One region of the Pseudomonas sp. AC193 genome, then DNA from elsewhere that is predicted to be linked to it. Evidence: predicted binding sites of a transcription regulator. Region 1 holds the regulator's gene; the other holds the start of a gene.

Region 1 (7,611 bases):
TTAAGCAGACGGATCAGGCGCACCAACACGCCCATGGCGATCGGATCCTGACCGACGAACGGTTCGTCATACATGAGAATCTGTGGATCGAGGGCAATGGCGCGGGCCAATGCAACACGACGTTTCATGCCACCGGACAGCTCATCGGGCATCAGCTCGATGGCGCCGCGCAAACCCACCGCCTGCAATTTGAGCAGGACGATGTCGCGGATCATTTCTTCCGGCAACTCGGTATGAACGCGCAGGGGGAAAGCGACGTTCTCGAAAACATCGAGATCGGTGAACAGGGCGCCACTTTGAAACAGCACACCCATGTGCTTGCGCGCGTCGAACAGATCGCTGCGCGAAAGCTTCGGCAGGTTCTGACCGTTGACCCAGACCTCACCGCTGGTTGGACGCAATTGTGCGCCCATCAACCGCAGCAGCGTGGTCTTGCCACACCCGGAAGGCCCCATGATGCCGGTGACCTTGCCGCGCGGGATACGGATATCGACGTTATTGAAAATGCTGCGCGCACCGCGCTTGAAGGAGACTCCCTTCAGCTCGACCGCGTAGGCGTTATCGGCACTCATCTAAACTCCTTGCGATGCAGCCTCTCACTCGGACGCCAGGCTTTCCTGGAAAAGCACATACATCCCGGGCAGGCCGAACTGGCGGCGAACTATATCACTGCAAAGGGCGCGCGCCCAAGGCTTGTGCCGGGCCGTGTTCAACGATATGACAGGGTTACAGACGCTTTTTCGGGCTTTTAGTTACGGCGAATGACAAAGCACGACGAACTTGCGTGAGGCTTTGCCACATAACCGCTATAATCGCCGCCTTTTCATCGGGCTATACGATTTCTGACATGAGCCAAACCAGCGACCTGATTCAATCGGCACAACGCACCATCCGCCTCGAAGTGGAAGCCGTTCAAGGCTTGCTGCCCCATATCGACGCCGATTTCGTACGCGCTTGCGAGATGATTCTGGCCAGTAAAGGCCGTGTAGTCGTGGTCGGCATGGGCAAATCCGGGCACATCGGCAACAAGATTGCCGCCACCCTGGCCAGCACCGGCACCCCTGCATTCTTCGTACACCCGGCCGAAGCCAGCCACGGCGACATGGGCATGATCACTCGTGATGACGTGATTCTGGCCCTGTCCAATTCGGGCTCGACCAACGAGATCGTCACCCTGCTGCCGTTGATCAAACGTCTGGGCATCCAGTTGATCAGCGTCACCGGCAATCCACAATCGCCGCTGGCCAAGGCTGCCGAGGTCAATCTCAACGTTCACGTCGAGCACGAAGCCTGCCCGCTCAACCTGGCACCGACCTCGTCGACGACGGCTGCATTGGTTATGGGCGATGCCCTGGCGGTGGCGCTGCTCGAAGCTCGCGGTTTTACCGCTGAAGATTTCGCGTTTTCCCATCCTGGTGGCGCATTGGGCCGTCGTCTGTTGCTGAAAGTCGAAAACGTCATGCACGCCGGCCAGGAGCTGCCGCAAGTACAACGCGGCACCCTGCTCAAAGACGCCTTGATGGAAATGACCCGCAAGGGTCTGGGCATGACCGCCATTGTTGAAGCCGACGGCAAACTGGCCGGGATCTTCACCGACGGTGATTTGCGCCGCACGCTGGATCGCAGCATCGACATCCGCAGCGCGACCATCGACCAGGTGATGACCGCTCACGGCAAAACCGCCCGGCCCGACATGCTCGCCGCCGAAGCGCTGAAAATCATGGAAGACCACCGAATCAACGCATTGGTAGTCGTCGATGAGGATGATCGCCCGATTGGCGCCTTCAACCTCTCCGATCTGCTGCGCGCAGGAGTCATGTAATGAGCAACGATCTGCTGCAACGCGGCAAAGCGATCAAACTGGCGGTGTTCGACGTCGATGGCGTCCTCACCGATGGCCGCCTGTACTTCCTTGAAGACGGCAGCGAATTCAAGACGTTTAACACCCTCGACGGTCAGGGCATCAAAATGTTGATGAACGCTGGCGTGCAAACCGCCATCATCAGCGGTCGAAAGACACCAGTGGTTGAACGTCGGGCGAAAAATCTGGGCATCCCGCACCTTTTTCAGGGGCGTGAAGACAAATTGGTGGTTCTCGACGGTCTACTTGAACAACTGGGCCTAAGCTATGAACAGGTCGCCTACCTCGGTGACGACCTTCCTGACCTGCCGGTGATCCGCCGCGTAGGCCTGGGCATGGCGGTTGCCAACGCTGCTGATTTCGTCCGCGAAAACGCCCATGGCGTGACCCGGGCCCGAGGCGGCGAAGGTGCTGCCCGTGAATTCTGCGAATTGATCCTGCGCGCCCAGGGCCGCCTCGATGCGGCCAACGCCGCGTACCTGTGAGCCAAACCATGTTCAGCAAAAAATTTCGCACCTTCCTGCTGTTTGGCTGCATCGCTGCGCTGTTTGCTGCGGTCGGCTACTGGAACATCAGCCCGGAACGCTTTCTCGACAAGCCGCCAGTGACGACCGAGGAAAACCCGATCGACTGGTACGCGACCAACACGCACACTCTGCAATACCTGCCGGATGGCGGCGTGCAATATGAAATGACGTCGGACAAAGCCGAGCACGTCAAGGCGACCGACATCGTTCTGGTCACCAAACCCGACCTGAACATGTACCGCGGCACTGACTTTCCGTGGCACGTGACCAGCGAGCGCGGCGAAGTGAATCCGGGCGGTACACAAGTAGAATTGATTGACTCGGTGCGTATCAAACGCACTGACGAACAAAACCGCGACCTGCTGGTCACTTCCACGCGCATGACCGTGTTCCCTCAGGAGCAATATGCGCAGACCGAGCAACCCGTTAGAATCGACGGCGCTGGCGGTGTATCAACCGGCGTTGGCATGAAAGCGTACCTGAAGGAAAGCAGGATACACCTGCTATCGAACGTAAGAGGACAGTATGAGGCTCGTTAAAACCCTCCCTATTTTGCTCAGTCTGGGCGCAGCACTGGGAAGCGTGAGCGCCTGGGCTCTGCCGAACGATCAGCAGCAACCTATCCGTATTCAGGCCGACGACGCCCAACTGGACGACAAGAACGGCATCGCCACCTATAAAGGTGATGTGATCATCACCCAGGGTTCGATGATCGTTAAAGGCAATACGGTGACTATCACCCGCACGCCAGCCGGCGATATCGACGTTGTAACGTCGGTGGGTAACCTTGCCTACTTCGAGCAACTGCAAACCCAGGGTGACGCCAAGCCTGTACAGGGCTGGGGCGTGACGATTCAGTACCACGCCGCGCAAAACCGCGTCGTGCTGATCGACAAGGCCAAGGTCGTCGACAAGGACAACAACACGACTCAGGGCGAGAAAATCGTCTATGACACCGTGAAGAAACTGGCCAGCGCCGGTCGCGCTACCGGCAGCAAAGTCACCGAATCGCGTCCGCGTATCGACATGGTGATCCAGCCGAAGAAGAAAACCGACGAGAAGACCCAGTAATGGCAACTCTGAAAGCTCAGCACCTGGCCAAGGCCTATAAAAGCCGCCAGGTCGTGCGTGATGTCAGCCTGTCGATCGACAGCGGCCAGATTGTTGGTTTGCTCGGCCCGAACGGTGCCGGTAAAACCACCTGCTTCTACATGATCGTGGGTTTGGTACAGGCCGATCAGGGCCGTGTGCTGATCGACGATCTGGACGTCAGCCACCAGCCAATGCACGGTCGTGCCAAGGCCGGTATCGGCTATCTGCCGCAAGAAGCGTCGATCTTCCGCAAACTGTCGGTGGCCGACAACATCATGGCCATCCTCGAGACCCGTCAGGAACTCGACAAGGCCGGTCGCCGCAAAGAGCTGGAAAGCCTGTTGCAGGAATTCCACATCACCCACATCCGCGACAACCTCGGCATGAGCCTGTCCGGTGGTGAACGCCGCCGGGTGGAAATCGCTCGCGCGCTGGCCACCGCACCAAAATTCATCCTGCTCGACGAACCGTTCGCCGGTGTCGACCCGATCTCGGTCGGCGACATCAAGCAGATCATCCACCACCTCAAGGCCAAGGGCATCGGTGTTCTGATCACCGACCACAACGTCCGCGAGACGCTGGATATCTGCGAAACCGCTTACATCGTCAACGACGGTCAACTGATCGCCGAAGGTGACGCCGAAACCATCCTGGCCAACGAACTGGTCAAGGAAGTGTATCTGGGTCACGAGTTCCGCCTGTAAGCGTCACAGTGCCCGGTGCGCAGCCGGAGTGCTGTATCGATTCAAGCTGGATTTAATACGCTTAATTGTTACAGCGCTCTAGGCAAACACTTCAGTTTCAGGCATATAATTTGCTTAAGTTTGGCGCTTCGGCGCCCTGTAGTGGATGGCGCATAGCGCCGGCGAATAAGGTGTTAAGCCCCTGCCATGAAACCATCGCTAGTCTTGAGAATGGGCCAGCAGCTGACGATGACACCGCAGCTGCAACAGGCCATCCGCCTGCTCCAATTGTCGACCCTGGATCTGCAACAGGAAATCCAGGAGGCTCTGGAATCCAATCCGATGCTCGAACGCCAGGAAGAAGGCGACGACTTCGACAACTCGGATCCCATGGCCGACAACGCCGAACAGAAGCCCACCGAGATCCAGGAACCTTCCTATCAGGAAGCCGCACCGACCGTCGATAACCTCGAAGACGGCGAATGGAACGAACGAATCCCCAACGAACTTCCGGTCGACACTGCCTGGGAAGACGTTTACCAGACCAGCGCCAGCAGCCTGCCCAGCAGCGATGATGACGAGTGGGATTTCACCACCCGCACCTCCGCCGGCGAAAGCCTGCAAAGCCACTTGCTGTGGCAACTCAACCTCGCACCGATGTCCGACACCGATCGCCTGATCGCCGTGACCCTGATCGATTGCATCAACAATCAGGGCTACCTGGACGAAACCCTCGAAGAAATTCTCGAGGCGTTCGATCCGGAACTGGACATCGAACTGGACGAGATCGAAGCCGTCCTGCACCGCATCCAGCAATTTGAACCGGCCGGTATCGGCGCGCGCAACCTCAGCGAATGCCTGCTGCTGCAATTGCGTCAGCTGTCGGCCAAGACGCCTTGGCTGGCGGAAGCCAAACGTCTGGTCAGCGATTACATCGATCTGCTCGGCAGCCGTGATTACAGCCAGTTGATGCGCCGTATGAAGCTCAAGGAAGACGAGCTGCGCCAGGTCATCGAACTGGTACAAAGCCTCAACCCGCGTCCGGGCTCGCAGATCGAATCCACCGAAGCCGAATACGTCGTCCCTGACGTCATCGTGCGCAAGGACAACGAGCGCTGGCTGGTCGAGCTGAATCAGGAATCGATGCCACGCCTGCGGGTCAACGCGCAGTACGCCGGTTTTGTGCGTCGTGCCGACACCAGCGCCGACAACACCTTCATGCGCAATCAGTTGCAGGAAGCCCGCTGGTTCATCAAGAGCCTGCAGAGCCGCAACGAAACCCTGATGAAAGTTGCCACCCAGATCGTCGAGCATCAGCGCGGTTTTCTGGAGTACGGCGACGAAGCCATGAAGCCGTTGGTGCTGCACGACATCGCCGAAGCAGTCGGCATGCACGAATCAACGATTTCCCGGGTGACCACGCAGAAATTCATGCATACCCCGCGCGGTATTTATGAACTGAAATACTTTTTCTCCAGCCACGTCAGCACCTCCGAAGGCGGTGAATGCTCGTCCACGGCGATCCGCGCGATCATCAAAAAACTGGTTGCCGCGGAAAATCAGAAAAAGCCGTTGAGTGACAGCAAGATCGCTGGTTTACTGGAGGCACAAGGCATTCAGGTGGCTCGCCGCACCGTCGCCAAGTACCGCGAATCCCTCGGGATCGCGCCTTCGAGCGAACGCAAGCGGTTGATGTAAGCCACGTTACAGCGTTCCAGTGGCAGGCTATCCAGCCTGCCGCTTTATGCACTGGCAACGAAGGAGAAGCTGTATGCAAGTCAACATCAGTGGACACCAACTGGAAGTGACCCAACCTCTGCGTTCCTACATCGAGGAAAAACTCCAACGACTGGAGCGACATTTCGACAAGATCACCAACGTGCAAGTCACGATGTGTGTCGAAAAGCTGAAGCAGAAAATCGAAGCCACCTTGCATATTCCCGGCAGCGAAGTGGTCGCCAACGCAGAAGATACTGATATGTATGCTGCGATCGACTCACTGACCGACAAGCTGGATCGCCAACTCAAAAAGCATAAGGAAAAGACCCAGAGCCTCCTCCAGGGCGCGACCGGTCGATAACCCCCCATTCCATGATCCGACTTGAAAGTATCCTGACCCCCGGCCGTTCCCTCGTGAACGTGCCGGGCGGCAGTAAAAAGAAAGCCCTCGAACAAATTGCCAACCTGATCGCCCGCGAAGTGCCGGATCTGGAGATGCAAGATGTCTTCGAGGCTCTGATTGCCCGTGAAAAACTCGGCTCGACCGGTTTTGGCAACGGCATCGCCATTCCCCATTGCCGCCTGAAAGGTTGTGTAACGCCAATCAGCGCGTTGATGCACCTTCAAGCCCCTATCGATTTCGACGCCATCGACGGCGCGCCGGTTGACCTGCTGTTTGTTCTGCTGGTTCCGGAAGCCGCCACCGATGCGCACCTGGAATTGCTGCGCCAGATCGCCAGCATGCTGGATCGCAAGGATGTGCGCGATAAACTGCGCAGCGCTCCGAGCAACGAAGCCTTGTACCAGGTCGTACTGGACGAGCAAAACGGGCAGTAATCATGCGTTTGATCATCGTCAGTGGCCGTTCCGGCTCGGGTAAAAGCACCGCACTGGATGTCCTTGAGGACAACGGTTATTACTGCATCGACAACCTGCCGGCGGGTTTACTGCCGGAACTGGCCGAACGAGCGCTGATTCACACCGAATTGGCGCAACCGCTGGTCGCCGTATCGATTGACGCGCGCAACCTGCCAAGCCATTTGTCACGCTTTCCCGAATTGCTCGAAGTCGTCCGTAGCCGGCACATTCAATGCGATGTGTTGTACCTGGATGCCGACGAGGAAACCCTGCTCAAGCGTTTCTCGGAAACCCGCCGCCGCCACCCGCTGAGCAATGCCAACCGCTCGCTGGCCGAGGCGATTCAGGATGAAACCGCCCTGCTCGGCCCGATCGCCGACCTGGCTGATCTGAAGATCAACACCACCAGTCTGAACCTGTACCAGTTGCGCGACACCATCAAGCTGCGCCTGCTGAATCAGCCGGAGCCGGGCACGGCGTATCTGGTTGAGTCATTCGGCTTCAAGCGCGGCATGCCGGTGGATGCCGATCTGGTGTTTGATGTGCGCTGCCTGCCCAACCCGTACTGGAAGCCGGAACTGCGTGCGCAATCAGGGCTCGATGCGCCGGTGGCTGAATATCTGGCAGCGCAACCTGACGTCGAAGAAATGTTTCAGGACATCTTCACTTACCTGCACAAATGGCTGCCGCGCTTCGCAGCGAGCAACCGCGCCTACGTCACGATTGCCATTGGCTGCACCGGCGGGCATCACCGCTCCGTCTACCTGACCGAACGTCTGGGTCAGGCCCTGCAGAAAACCCTGAAGAACGTCCAGGTTCGCCACCGCGACCTCACTTAAAGGATTCACACCGCGATGCCTGCTCTGGAAAT
Region 2 (7,611 bases), 4.2 Mb from region 1:
GGCGGACTTGTACATCATCGCACCCACCAGTGGCAGTTTCAGCAGCCAGGTGTCGCGCCGATCACGCAACGCCTGAGATTTTTTCAGCGCATGACGGGTGCCGAAAAACGCCGCGATCAGTAAGCCGAGAATCGCCCACCACCATTGCTGCATGAATTCTGAAAGGCTGATCACCATCAGGGTGAAAGGCGGCAGCTCAGCACCGAAACCGGAGAACACTGACTGAAATTGCGGCACCACTTTCACCAGCAGAATCCCGGTGACCACCGCAGCGACCAGCACCACGGCGGTCGGGTAGGTCATGGCTTTCTTGATCTTGGCTTTAAGCGCTTCGCTTTTTTCTTTATAGGTCGCGACGCGCTCCAGCAAGGTGTCGAGCGCACCGGACTGCTCGCCGGCGTCGACCAGGTTGCAATACAACTCGTCGAAATACTGCGGCTTTTTGCGGAGCGCGGCGGCGAAGCTGTTACCGGCAGCAACTTCCTGCTTCACCTCGTCGACCAGTTTGCGCATGGCCGGGTTATCGAAGCCTTCGCCAATGATGTCGAACGACTGCAACAGCGGCACGCCGGCCTTCATCATCGTTGCCATTTGCCGGGTGAACAGGGCGATGTCCTGCGCCTTGATGCGTTTGCCCAGACTCAGCCACGACACGGATTTTTTGCGCACCTTGCCCGGGTTGATCCCTTGTTTGCGCAGCTGCGCCTTGACCAGCGCCGGATTCTGCCCGCTCAGCTCGCCGGTAACTCTGCTGCCTTTGCGATCCGTGCCTTCCCAGGCATAGATGCTGATTTTCGCTGCCTTGACCGCCATGTTCAGTCCTTGGTGACCCGATTGATTTCTTCAAGGCTGGTGATGCCTTGCATGGCCTTGTGCAGACCCGAGGTGCGCAGGTCATCGAAGCCGTCGCGGCGCATTTGACTATCGATTTCCAGCGAGTTGCCTTCGGCCATGATCAACCGTTGCAGCTCGGGTGTGTTTTTCACCACTTCATAAATCCCCACACGGCCTTTATACCCGCCGTTGCAATGATCGCAACCGACCGGCTCGTAGATCGTGAAATGACCGATGCGTTCCTCGGGGAAACCTTCCTTGATCAGGGTTTCGCGGGGAATCTCGATGGGTTTCTTGCAGTGGCTGCACAATTTGCGCGCCAAGCGCTGAGCGATGATCAAGCTGACGGACGTGGCGATGTTGAAGCCGGGAATGCCCATGTTGTGCAGGCGCGTGAGGGTTTCCGCGGCGCTGTTGGTGTGCAGGGTCGAAAGTACGAGGTGACCGGTCTGCGCGGCCTTGATCGCGATCTCGGCGGTTTCCAGATCGCGGATCTCACCGACCATGATCACGTCCGGATCCTGGCGCAGAAACGAGCGCAATGCCTGAGCGAAGTCGAGGCCTTGGCGCGGATTGACGTTGACCTGATTGATGCCTTCCATGTTGATCTCCACCGGGTCTTCAGCGGTGGAGATATTGATATCGACGGTGTTGAGAATATTCAGCCCGGTATACAGCGACACGGTTTTCCCCGAACCGGTAGGGCCGGTGACCAGAATCATCCCCTGTGGCTGCTTGAGTGCGGCCATGTACAAGTCTTTTTGCGCTGGCTCGTAGCCGAGCGCGTCGATACCGATCTGTGCGCTGGACGGGTCGAGAATCCGGATCACCACTTTTTCACCCCACAGGGTCGGCAGCGTGTTGACGCGGAAGTCGATCGACTTGCTCTTCGACAGGCGCATCTTGATCCGCCCGTCCTGCGGTTTGCGCCGCTCGGAGATGTCGAGGCTGGCCATGACTTTCAGGCGCGCGGCGATGCGCCCGGCCAACTGGATCGGTGGTTTCGCCACTTCGCGCAGAATGCCGTCGGTGCGCACACGCACGCGGTAGTTTTTTTCATAGGGTTCGAAGTGCAGGTCGGACGAGCCGCTTTTGATCGCGTCGAGCAGCATCTTGTGCACGAAACGCACGACCGGCGCATCGTCGGCATCCGGGCCCATGCTCTCCTGTTTAGCATCGTCGATGGCCTCGACATCGAGGCCGTCGAGGTCGACGTCGGCCATGTCTTCGAGCCCCGAGGCATGGGTGTCGAAGAATTTTTCGATGGCATCGGTGAGCTTGTCGTCCTCCACCAGAATGGCTTCGGTGTTCAGCCCGGTGCTGAACTGAATGTCGTTGATCGCCTGATGATTGCTCGGGTCGGAAATGCCCACGAACAGTTTGTTGCCACGCCGCCACAAGGGCAGGGCGTGATGCTGGCGCACCAGTTTTTCGCTGACCAGGCCTTTGGGCTGGGTTTCCTTGTCCAGACAATTGAGGTCGAGGAACGCCATGCCGAAGTGTTCCGAAGCGATCTCGGCCACCTGCCAGCTCTTTACCAGTTTGTTCTGCACCAGGTAGCTGACCAGCGATAGCCGATTGCGCTGGGCCTGTTGCCAGGCTTGTTGGGCGCTTTTTTCCGTGAGCAGTTCGGCCTGCACCAATTGCTTGGCCAGACCGCTCAGAGCGATGTCATTCATGGGGATTCCGCACGCTTGCCGTTCATGACTTATAGCCTAGTCAACCGGCAGCGCCAAACATGCCGGGCGCAGGTGACAAAAAGTGTCAGATAGTGCGGTCAGAGGTTGTAGGAAACGGCGTCGCAAGCGCTGTGCGCCCAGCGTGCGGGGTCTGGCGGGCGTTGGCATGGGCTATGCTGCGTCCCTTGCAGATCATGAGATTTCGACTCATGCATGGAGCGTGTCTATGAAAAAACAACAAGGTTTTACGCTGATCGAACTGCTGATCGTAGTGGCGATCATCGGGATTCTGGCGACCATTGCCCTGCCGCAGTACACCAAGTATCAAGCGCGGGCGAAGGTCACGGCGGGTCTGGCGGAAATCAGCGCGCTGAAGATTCCGTTTGAAGACACGATTAACCAAGGGACTGACCCTAGCCTGACGAACGTCACCGGTAGCGCCACTTTCACCACCACCAACTGCGGCACGGTAGCGGCGTCGGGTACTGCGTCTTCCGGGGCAGGCAGTATCGTTTGCACACTCGCTAACGCACCAGCTCCAGTGCTGGGCAAAACGATCACGCTGACTCGCTCGTCCGGAACTGGCTCGGCAGCGGGCGTCTGGAGTTGCGCATCGACGGTCAACGCCGACTACGCGCCTAAAGGCTGCCCAGGTAGCGGCACTTAATAGAGATCCTACATTGACCTTCGACTGAAACATGCCCCGTTTACGGGGCATTTTCTTTGCCCGGCGATAAATAAAAGCTTCAATAATTTCAGCGTCTTAGGAACTTTCCAAAAAACCGCAACTTGCATGCGATTAATCTGCAAGTCATGCAAATTGCATGAATCCGGAAATTTACATTTTTGCTAAGCTATTGATTTATAAGGTTTATATGTCGTCGAAAAAGTTGGCACAGCGTTCGCAATGTATATGGCAACCCTGCTGACAAGACACGCAGCAGACTTTCCAGAAAAACAGGAGTTACTCGTATGAAGAAGTTCGCTATCACTGCCGCTGCTGCTACCGCGCTGACCCTGACCATGGCTTCCGGCGCATTCGCCCAAACCACTCAGACCTCCCAGGCTCCTATGACTCTGGCCGCCGGTGAAATGACCAAAGCTTCCGAAGCTACTTCCGATACCTGGATCACCACAAAAGTCAAAAGCGACCTGGTTACCGAAAAAGGCATCCCAGGCACTGACATCAAAGTAGAAACCAACAAAGGCGTTGTTTCGCTGTCGTCGACTGTAGCTGTCACCGAAGCTCAGAAAACCACCGCCGTTAACATCACCAAGAAAATCAAAGGCGTCAAAGCGGTCTCCGCTGACGGCCTGAAAGCCGAGTAAGGCTAAGGCTTCTCGCCTGAACCGGGAGAAGACGCGACAGGCGGGCCGAGCAATACGTCTGCCGCACCTTTAGAGTTCATGCGAACGGCCACACGGATGTGGTCATTACGGGCCCCGACACTTGTGTCGGGGCCCGTTCTATTTCAGGCGCAAAAATTTACAGGCCAATACAAAACAAAATGTGGGAGCGGGCTTGCTCGCGAAGGCGGTGTGTCAGCCAAATATGTATTGACTGATACACCGCTTTCGCGAGCAAGCCCGCTCCCACATGGGATCTGTGTTAGCGGTTAGTTACCGCGTTTGCTGGTGATCTGCCGCAGGCGGTTGCCTTCAAAGCGCAGGTATTGGTACATGCCGTTGTTCGGCCCGTACGTCCATTCCTCGACCTGAAACTCTTCACGCCGATTGGCGCTGCGCTTGTAACCCAGCGGATCGCGACCAACCGGTTCGCCGCACTTCTGCAGCACTTCGCTGGCGCGGTCGCCGAGGCTGACCAGTTGACTGCCGCAGCGCAACGTATCCGACGCCCAGACGTGGCTGGCAGCCAGCGTCAGGGCGATCGCCGCCAGCCACTTGCCTGTCATTACTCGGCGTCCAGATGCAGCGGCGTGATCACCCGACCATCGCTTTCAGCCTGACCGAGATTGGCGTCGATGAAGTACACGCGGTCATCGGCCAGTTGGCCTTTGTCGACCAGATAATCCTTGATGCTGCTGGCGCGATCCTGACCCAACTGACGCAGCAACACGTCGCTGCCACTCCAGAACTTGATCACGCCTTCGCGCATTTTCGCCGTGCGTTCTTCCTTGCCCAGATCCTTCCATTCAGCCGGCGGCTGGGTTTTCAGACGGGTGCGATAAATGCCTTCGAGCAGCGGGCCTTTTTCGCCTTCCGGCACTTCGATCAAAGATGCTTGAGCCGGGACTTTATCGCCACGGCGCTGGAGCATTTTGTAGTAGTTGTACTGATATTCACGTTCCAGACGCTGCTCGGCGATCAACGGACCATCGCTGCTTTGCGCGGCGGTGCCTTCGATTTCCAGACGCAGGGCAGGGCGTTCTTTCAGCGCTTGCGACAGCTTCACCAGCGCGCCTTCGGCGTCTTTGCTCAACTCACTGGAGCCCGGCGCGAACGACACGGTGCCGAGGTCTTCGGAACCGCCACCGCTGACCAAACCGCCAATCAGCTTGAACGGCGCCGCTGCGGCTTTGACGATCAGGTTGCGCAGGGTCTGCCAGACAATCGGCATCACGCTGAACTGCGGGTTGTTGAGGTCGCCGGTCACCGGCAATTCGATGGAAATTTTGCCGTCGACGTCCTTGAGCAGCGCAATCGCCAGTTTCAACGGCAGGCTCACGGCGTCCGGGCTGTCGACCTTCTCACCGAGCTGCAACTGTTCGACCACCACTTTGTTCTCGGCTTTCAGCTGGCCTTTGGTGATCAAGTAATGCAGGTCGAGATTGAGCCGGCCCTTGCGGATCCGGTAACCGGCGAACTTGCCGGAATACGGCGTCAGCGTGGTCAGCTCGACGCGTTTGAAACTGGTGGCGATGTCGAGGCTGGCCATCGGGTCGAACGGGTTGACCGCACCCTTGATGGTCACCGGTGCATAGCGGTCGACCTTGCCCTTGATGTCGACGCTGGCCGGTTTCGCCTGACGGCTGTCGATGGTGCCGATCTGACCGTTCAGTTGTTGGATCGCAGTGGCGAAGTTTGGCGTCAGGCTGAAGTCGGCGAAGTTGGCCGAGCCGTCATTGATCGCAATGCCGCCGATATGAATGCCCAGCGGCTTGTCCTTGCTGGCCGGTTTCGCCGCAGCGGATTTCGCGCTGCTGTCGGCCGGTTGCGGGATCAGCAGATCGTCGATGTTGGTGGTGCGATCATCGTTGATCATGAAGCGCGCATACGGCTGGAACAGGTTGACCTTGTCGATCGACAGGCTGTCACCGTGCTGATAATTCAGGCCTTCGACCACCACTTGCTGCCACTTGAGAAAGTCGCGGGTTTTCAGGGTGTCGAGGGTGTGCAGTTGATCGATCTGCGCGCGGCCGGTCACGCTGAGGGCCAGCGGCTCGGTGCTCTTGAGGTTGACCTTGAGGTCACTGCCGAGCATGCCGCTGCGCAGTTCCAGACGAATAAACGGGTTGATGTAGGACTGTGCGACACGCAGGTCGATGTCCTGGGTTTTCACATTGAGCTGGGCGTTGACCGGCGCCAGATTGACCGTGCCGTCGGCGCTGAGCTTGCCTGATTTGCCCACGCCGCTGTCGAGTTTGACCTTGAAGGGCGAGCCGTTGAGGCTGTCGAAATCCTGCAGATCAATGTTCAGCGGCGTGATATCCAGCGCCACCGCAGGCGTGGCGGAACGGTCGGCGAGGTGAACGGTGTAGTCGCGCAGTTGCACGTCTTTGAGCAGCACTTGCCATGGCTTGCTTGGCGCCGTCGGTTCAGCTTTCGGCGAATCGGCAGCGGCCGGTGTGCTGGCCGGTTCGGCGGCGGCTTTGGCGGCGGGTTTTGACGGTTGGCTGGCGAACAGTTTTTGCCAGTCGAGCTGGCCGTCAGCTTCGAGAGCGGCCCAGGTTTCCAGTTTCTGGCTGCGGATCTTGCCGACCACCACGTGTTGCTTGGCCAGATCGATGCTGGTGTCGCTGACGTCGAGGCGCTCAAGCTTGGCCAGCGGGCGGCCATCCGGAGCGCTGATCGCGAACGGCGCGATGCTGACGTTGACGTTGTTCAGCAGCAGTTCGGTTTCTTTCGACAGGTTGAGTTTGTATTCGGTGCTGAGGCTGACCACGCCGTCGTTGAGTACCAAAGGCACCGAGTCACGCACGTAAGGCCAGAAGGCTTTCATCTTGCCGTCGGTGACTTTCAGGGTGCCTTCGGAAGTGAACGGGATCAGGCTGAAATTGCCGCTCCAGTCGATTCGTCCGCCGGCCGGGCCGATCGCGACGAGGGTCATGTCGGCGCTGTCTTCGGGCAGGGTGCTGAGGTTTTTCAGTTCGAAGCTGAGGTCGTCGTAAAGGAATTCAATCGGCTCGCTTGGGCGCACGTCCTGAAAGTGCACGATGCCGCTGGCCAGTTTGATGTTGTCGATGCGCAGCGGGAACGGTTTGGCGTCGGGATCGGCCGGAACCGGTTCGCTGGCCGGCACGTTGAACAGGCCGAGCAGATTGAGCTTGCCGTCTTTGGCGAAGAGGATTTCGGTCTTCGGCTTGTCCAGTTCGATGTTCGCCAGATGCAGGGCTTTGGTCCACAGACTGTCGATTTGCAGGTCGGCGTACAGGCGTTCGAAGCCCACCTGCTCTTTGCCCGGTTCACCAATAACCAGGCCCCATAAGGTGACCTCAAGGCTGAACGGGTTGAGTTCGATGCGCTGGATATGCGCCGGCACCGTGGCGTAATTGGCCAGTTGCTGGTTGGCCACTCGCAGGGCAATGCCCGGCAAAATCAGAAACCCCAGCAGGCTGTAGAGGGCCAGCGCAGTCAACAAGGCGCCAATCGCGCGAATCAATCCTTTGGTCATGTGCGGCTTCATCTGTCTGAATCGAAGTGCCTTGGAGTATGGCACGCGAATCTGGTTCCGAAGTACATCGCATGGGTCAGGATTGTTCAGATTTGTCTGGAAATATGCACGACTGTGTAGGAGCTGCCGAAGGCTGCGATCTTTTGATCTTGTTTTAAAAAAAGACAAAATCAAAAGATCGCCGCCTTCGGCAGCTCCTACAGGGATCTTCTTATAGCTGCAGGATCAGGGTTTTCAGTGGCGGTT

The links. The regulator sigma-54, encoded in region 1, starts transcription at its own class of promoters, with help from an activator protein. The targets are predictions, from matches to a motif close to ANTGGCATNNANNTTGCTNT.
Region 2: the regulator sigma-54 is predicted to act here: its motif matches at 2,674-2,693, upstream of ACZZ0D_RS00940 (pilin).

Annotation. Positions count from the first base shown of each region.
Region 1 covers NZ_OZ409832.1:4,356,048-4,363,658, forward strand. Annotated here, with positions in the region: gene ACZZ0D_RS19735 (ATP-binding cassette domain-containing protein) at 1-572, opposite strand, end outside; gene ACZZ0D_RS19740 (KpsF/GutQ family sugar-phosphate isomerase) at 848-1,822, shown strand; gene ACZZ0D_RS19745 (KdsC family phosphatase) at 1,822-2,346, shown strand; gene lptC (LPS export ABC transporter periplasmic protein LptC) at 2,355-2,927, shown strand; gene lptA (lipopolysaccharide transport periplasmic protein LptA) at 2,914-3,459, shown strand; gene lptB (LPS export ABC transporter ATP-binding protein) at 3,459-4,184, shown strand; gene ACZZ0D_RS19765 (RNA polymerase factor sigma-54) at 4,371-5,861, shown strand; gene hpf (ribosome hibernation-promoting factor, HPF/YfiA family) at 5,935-6,243, shown strand; gene ptsN (PTS IIA-like nitrogen regulatory protein PtsN) at 6,255-6,719, shown strand; gene rapZ (RNase adapter RapZ) at 6,722-7,579, shown strand; gene ACZZ0D_RS19785 (HPr family phosphocarrier protein) at 7,595-7,611, shown strand, end outside.
Region 2 covers NZ_OZ409832.1:192,738-200,348, forward strand. Annotated here, with positions in the region: gene ACZZ0D_RS00930 (type II secretion system F family protein) at 1-813, opposite strand, end outside; gene pilB (type IV-A pilus assembly ATPase PilB) at 816-2,513, opposite strand; gene ACZZ0D_RS00940 (pilin) at 2,740-3,180, shown strand; gene ACZZ0D_RS00945 (BON domain-containing protein) at 3,486-3,842, shown strand; gene ACZZ0D_RS00950 (DUF2845 domain-containing protein) at 4,130-4,426, opposite strand; gene ACZZ0D_RS00955 (DUF748 domain-containing protein) at 4,426-7,377, opposite strand; gene ACZZ0D_RS00960 (class I SAM-dependent rRNA methyltransferase) at 7,577-7,611, opposite strand, start outside.